Regions from separate parts of the Proteiniborus sp. MB09-C3 genome, predicted to be linked through region 1. Evidence: a T-box and tRNA genes for the amino acid it is inferred to sense, from the RefSeq annotation. Region 1 holds a T-box; the other holds one or more tRNA genes.
The links. The T-box of region 1 lies ahead of argS (arginine--tRNA ligase). A T-box ahead of a tRNA ligase gene usually reads a tRNA of that ligase, here a tRNA-Arg.

Region 2: it has a tRNA-Arg gene. The T-box ahead of argS (arginine--tRNA ligase) is inferred to sense a tRNA for this amino acid. The anticodon was not compared.

The regions. Positions count from the first base shown of each region.
Region 1 is NZ_CP127161.1:3,016,910-3,020,185, forward strand. Features, by position in the region: gene QO263_RS15015 (DUF4097 family beta strand repeat-containing protein) at 1-51, opposite strand, end outside; gene argS (arginine--tRNA ligase) at 186-1,886, opposite strand; T-box leader at 2,188-2,400, opposite strand; gene QO263_RS15025 (GerMN domain-containing protein) at 2,448-3,050, opposite strand; gene QO263_RS15030 (2-thiouracil desulfurase family protein) at 3,066-3,276, opposite strand, start outside.
Region 2 is NZ_CP127161.1:3,572,101-3,575,376, reverse strand. Features, by position in the region: gene rph (ribonuclease PH) at 1-100, shown strand, start outside; gene QO263_RS17585 (XTP/dITP diphosphatase) at 93-728, shown strand; gene QO263_RS17580 (metallophosphoesterase) at 706-1,182, shown strand; tRNA gene QO263_RS17575 (tRNA-Gly) at 1,312-1,385, shown strand; tRNA gene QO263_RS17570 (tRNA-Arg) at 1,477-1,553, shown strand; tRNA gene QO263_RS17565 (tRNA-His) at 1,571-1,647, shown strand; tRNA gene QO263_RS17560 (tRNA-Lys) at 1,713-1,788, shown strand; tRNA gene QO263_RS17555 (tRNA-Leu) at 1,839-1,922, shown strand; tRNA gene QO263_RS17550 (tRNA-Gly) at 1,926-2,000, shown strand; gene QO263_RS17545 (phytoene desaturase family protein) at 2,061-3,276, opposite strand, start outside.

The DNA.
Region 1 (3,276 bases):
TGAAATAAGTGTTATAGCAAATGTAATAATTCCGATTTTCTTTTTTTGCATACTATAGTCCTCCTTCATTGCTTCTTTATATTTATAGACGGACAATAGATAATAATCCCTTCAAAAAAAATAGAAATATTCCTTCACTATTTCATACATGAAGGGCATTTCTATTTTTCAGCTTATTATTTCATCTACATTTTTTGTGGTGCCTCAATTCCTAATAATCCAAGGCCGATTTTAATTACTATGGCAGCACTGTAGACTATTAATAGCCTTGCTTTTTGAAGTTCTTCATCCTCTACAATTATTGGACATTCATGATAGAACTTATTAAACGCCTGTGCAATATCTATTACATGTCTTGCAATAAATGATGGCTCGTTCTTTTCCATAGCTGCTATAGCAGTATTCTGAAAAGAATATAATAGTCTGATTATATTTACTGCCTCATCATTTGTGAGTAAAGAATAATCCACATCTGGAGTTATAGGGTACTCTGCCTTACTTAAAACACTATTAGCTCTTGCGTGAGTATACTGAACATAAGGGCCAGTTTCTCCTTCAAAGCTAAGCATTCTATCCCAGTTAAATACAATATCCTTGATCTTACCATTGCTTAAATCATTAAATATAACTGCTCCTATTCCAACCATTTTTGCTACTTCATCTTTGTTTTCCAGGTTTGGATTTTTTTCCTCTATTATTTCTTTTACTTTTTCTATGGCTTTGGTTAATAAATCATCAAGTAAAATGACATTTCCTTTTCTAGTTTGAAGTCTACCCTCTTCTGTACTTACTCTTCCAAAAGGAGCATGGTAAAGGTCTTTAGCCCAGTCATATCCCATAAGCTCTATTACCTTCATCCATTGGTCAAAGTGAAGCTTTTGAGAATAATCAGTTAAATAGATAGCTTTTGCAAAACCATAGGTCTCTTTTCTGTAAATTGCAGCAGTAATATCCCTAGTAGCATAAATAGTTGTTCCATCACTTTTTAATATTATACAAGGCGGCATATTATATTTTTCTAAATCAACTACATATGCACCTTCACTCTCTACTAGTAAATTCTTTTCCCTCAGCATATCTACTATTCTGTCCATCTTATCTTCATAAAAGCTTTCGCCTGTATTGTAATCAAATTTTACTTTTAAAAGGTCGTATATCCTGTTGAATTCTTCTAAGCTTAGCTCAACAAATCTTTCCCATATGTCCCTAGCTTCCTCATCTCCATTTTCAAGTTTCTTGAACCAAAGTCTTCCTTCATCTTCAAGTTCAGGATTCTTCTCTGCTTCTTCATGAAATTTCACATAAAGAGCTTGGAGTGTTTTTATAGGTTCCTTTTTTAGTGCCTCATCGTCTCCCCATCTTTTATATGCAGATATCATTTTTCCAAATTGTGTTCCCCAATCGCCTAGATGATTGATTCCTATTGAATTATAGCCTAAAAAGTTATAAATCCTGTATAGTGAATTACCTATTACTGTTGATCTTAGATGACCTACATGGAAGGGCTTTGCAATATTGGGTGATGAATAATCAAATAAAGCATTTTGACCTTTTCCAATGTCAGCGGAACCAAACACTTCTTTCTTTACAAATACCTCCTTTAGTACTGTTTCACTAAAAACCTTTTTATTTACAAAAAAGTTGATATATGGTCCAACATTTTCTATTCTCTCAAATAGTTCATTTCCTTTTATGTTATCTACTATTTCCTGAGCAATAACATTAGGAGCTTTTCTAAGTTCTTTTGCTAATCTGAAGCATGGCATTGCATAATCTCCAAGATTATAGGTAGGTGGAACTTCTAAAAGGTCTATTATAGTATCTTCATTTAGGTTTTCAAAATTTTTGCTTACTAGCTTTCCAATTTCTTTTTTAAAGTCAATCATGATTTGCCTCCTTATATATTTTTTCGTTTTTAATTTTCATTATTTTTTATTTAAAAATAGATCCATTACTATCGTTCAGGATGACAGAAAGAAGCATTTAGAAAATCGGGTTAGGCCATTTTCCGCAGTCTCGCAACTCAAATTTATTTGTTCGCTGTCGCTCACATAAATTTGGTCCTAACGGACACTCCTATCATAAACCTACAACAAGGTTGGTGCTCGTTGCGTTTGACCTACCATCGATTTTCCGACAAAAGCGTTCGGAAAATCGGGTTAGGTCATAAAAAATCTCGCCTCTAATGAAAGAGACGAGATTAATCCCGTGTTACCACTCTAATTGGCATACATAAAAGTATGCCCACTCAAGCCCTTTAACGCTGGGTATCGGCAATATCCTACTTAATTTCAGATGGCTTCTCAGAGGCTCTATTCAGATACACCTATGTGTCAGCTCCCACCACCCTGACTCGCTGTGACAATCAGTACAACCTACTTTCCTCATCCTAGAATTTCTATATGTTGTTTAAAAGCATAGCATATTTTGTTAATTATTTCAAGAGGTTATTTTTCAGGTATAAATTCGCTGCTAAATACAAACTCCTTTTCAAGACTAACACCATTTATCTCTTTAATACTCTCCCCTCCTACTTTAAATACTACCTTTTCATTTTCTGGGAAGAACGTAATTGTATTAACTATGGAATCGATGGCCATACGTATTAAATCTTCTTCTTTAGGCATATTGTCAACAAATTCCTTAGATAAATCTAAATAAACAGTGCCGTCCTTCTTCTCAAGCTCCAATACTTTTGTATTCTTAGGAACAGGAGATACAAAGCTTTCCTTATTATAAGTAAAAAGTTTTTCCAATGCTATTTCTTCAATAGTCTTTTCTTTAAGTATGGGATCATCTGATTTTATTTCAAATCTTTCTCCAAAAATATATGGCAAGTCTTTATGCTTCAAATATACTGCAAAGTCTATATATTTTACTTTATCTGAACTCGTATCATTATTCTCTTTCTCTACTTCCTTCCCTGTCTGATCATTGTTGCTATCCGCAGAAATAATATCTCCTTCGCCATTATCTTTGTTTTTGGAGCATCCAAACAAACTAAATACTGCAATAGCTAATACAAGGAAAAATACTAACCCTTTCTTCATCCCTACACCCCCATATTATTTTAGGTTTTCAATATCATCTTCTTCGGTATATACCTTAATACCGTATTTCTCAAGGAGGTCAGTCGTTATTCCATTTCCTTCAACTAATATTTTCTTAAATTGTCCATCATATATTTTCCCTTTTCCACATGATGGACTTTTTGCTTTCAATATTGCTTCTTTTGCTCCAGTAAGTTTTGCGATTTTTAACGTCTCCTCTGCACCT
Region 2 (3,276 bases), 560 kb from region 1:
AGAGCTAATAAGACTCCAAAAAGAGTCTCTTGGGGAAGAGATAAGCAGCCTTGTAGGCCTAATCAAACCAGTAAGTAAAGGAGAAGCAAAAGATGAGTAGAAAGACACTTATTGTTTCAAGTGATAACAGTCATAAAATAATGGAAATAAGAGATATACTGAAGGATTTACCTATTACTGTACTATCAAAAACAGAAGCAGGATATGGTGATATTGAAGTAATAGAAGATGGCGATACACTAGAGGAGAATGCTACAAAAAAAGCAGTAGAAATAGCTCAAAAAGCAAATGCAATAGTTATAGCTGATGACACAGGCCTTTTTGTGGATAAGCTTAATGGAGAGCCTGGTGTCTATTCTGCTAGATATAGTGGTGAAAATGCCACATATAGCAGTAATAATAAAAAACTATTAACAAAATTAGAAGGTGTGCCACTAGAAGAAAGAACAGCAATGTTTAAAACTATAATTGCAATAGTTTTAGAGGATAAAAATATAAAGCTGACTTCAGGAGAATGCAGTGGTAAAATAGGCTTTGAACCAAGGGGAGAAAAGGGGTTTGGCTACGACCCTTTATTTATAGTCGATGGATATGGGAAGACTTTTGCTGAGCTAGGTGAAGAAATAAAAAATACTATAAGCCACAGAGCTAATGCATTGAGAAACTTAAAAGAAGAGCTTAAAAAGTTTTTAGAGGACGAAGGAAATGAAAATAGCAGTAATAAGTGATACTCATGGACATGTACAGGATTCAATAAACGCGTTGAATAAAATAGATGGTATTGATTTGATTATACATCTTGGAGACTACTCAAAGGATGTAAAGGATATAAAAGAAGCTTTTGATACCACAATCATTAATGTAAAGGGAAATTGTGATCATTACGATTTTGATACCCCAGATGACAATATTATCGAAATAAAAGGTAAAAAAATATTTATGTCTCATGGAGATCTATATAGAGTAAAGCATGGATTGAATGATATATACTATAAAGCTAAGGAACTAAATGCAGATGTGGCTTTGTTTGGACATAGTCATACTTCAACTCTAATAGAACATGACGGAATTCTTTTTCTAAACCCAGGAAGCCCTACTTTACCTAGAGCAGGTACATCAAAGAGTATAGGAATGCTATATGTAGACGATAACAATGTCAGAGGAGAAATAGTGACCATTTAGTTATAAGGCAGGTATAGAAACTTTTTGGGAATACATTCTATAAAAAAATGTCGAAAAAGTATTGACGAATATGACTAAGGGTGGTATAATTTATTATTGTCAGCTGAAAAGTTATTTTGTACGCCCAGTGCGGGTGTTGCTTAGTGGTAGAGCACCGGCTTCCCAAGCCGGTTGTGAGGGTTCGATTCCCTTCACCCGCTCCAAACTTAATGTGGGTTTTTGATAGGATTGCTTGATAGGGCCTACTTCAATACAAGCTTTTGGTTGAAGTGTTCAATGGGACTAATCTTGTTTGTACCCATAGCTCAGTAGGATAGAGCAACGGCCTTCTAAGCCGTGTGTCCGGGGTTCGAATCCCTGTGGGTACGCCATAAATGTAAATATTATGGTGGATATAGCTCAGTTGGTTAGAGCGCCAGATTGTGGCTCTGGAGGTCGTGGGTTCGAATCCCGTTATCCACCCCATAAAATTCTATTAGTAGAATGAGTTAATGTAATGATATGGTCAATCCGAGAAATATATCTATTTAGACCTATTAGCTCAGTCGGTAGAGCACCTGACTTTTAATCAGGGTGTCCCGCGTTCGAATCGCGGATGGGTCACCAATATTAAGTTGAAATTATGATAGTAGTGTCCGAAAGGACTATAAAAATATGCGGGAGTGGCGGAACTGGCAGACGCGCTAGACTTAGGATCTAGTGTCATTGACGTGGGGGTTCAAGTCCTCTCTCCCGCACCAAATGCGGAAGTGGCTCAGTGGTAGAGCATCGCCTTGCCAAGGCGAGGGTCGCGAGTTCGAATCTCGTCTTCCGCTCCAGATAAAAACCATGTGTCAATTTAATCTTGACACATGGTTTTTATCTGGAGCGGAGCCGTCCTAAGCATTCCCCTGAAATACCATATTGGTATCTCTGCATAAATATTGTACTGCTTTTCGTCCCGTTTCAAGGGCAATAGGAAGTCCACCGGGAATTATAAGTCGGTGGCCCGCAAAATAAAGATTGGATATACTTTCAGGTTTTGAAGGATAGGACTGCATTTTTACACCTTTACCCATAATCGACATCCATGAACCTTTATAAGAATTCAGATAGCGTTCATAAGTCAAAGGAGTAGCGATATCACACACTTCTACCCTACCAGCAATCTGAGGATATTTTTTAGCTAAAACATCAATGAAGTTTTCTGCAAGCTTTTGTTTTTCTGATTCATATGTACCATTTATCTTCTGCTCTTTCCACCACTCATAACTATCTCCTGCAAGTATAGAAGTAATGGCAGTACATCCCTTTGGAGCATAGCCTTCGTAAGTCGCATAGTTATTTATACTGATTTCCTTGATTTCTTCTCCAGCACAGATTACCGGAGTATCACTTGTAAAGACTATACTCTCATGAACATCCGACAAGTCCTCTTTGATGCCTAAACAAATAAAAGTATTTAGCATAGGTTTGATTTCAGAACGCATTTTATCCGCCCATGGTTCTCTAAGTGGACTGTCAAATAGAGTATCAATCGCAGCCAGTGTATCTTGTGCGATGATAACCGCATCTGCAGAAATTTCTGCTCCGTTAAAAATAATACTCTTAACACTACCGTTTTTAATTATAATCCTTTCAACTTTACTATTATATTTTATTATACCACCTAAAGCTTCAAACCGTTTTGCCATCCTGCCAGCCATAGCAAGTGAGCCACCTGAAGGATATCCTCCGTCACCCTTTGCAAGAGTTGACAATGTAAACAACATGCTTGTGGCATTGTTATCACCGCCGACAATATTTCTGAACAATTTTTGTAGAAAAGGATTTTTGTACCGCATTGCATATTCTTTTACCGTTTGATTTGAGTAGAAAGACATTCTAAAAAATGCAGGAATCATAGAAATCAGTTTTGATATCGGTATAGTGGACTTTTCTTTAACCTTTATGTTCTTAATATCGGTAATCGGCATATCTACCTTCATAAATTTTCTTAAATCCCTGCAAAGGCGGATTATTTCCTTTTCATCTTCCGGTGACAACTTAATCAAATGAGACTGCAGCTTATCAATATCCCGATACAAGAAAGCTGTCTTTCCATTATCCTCAAAG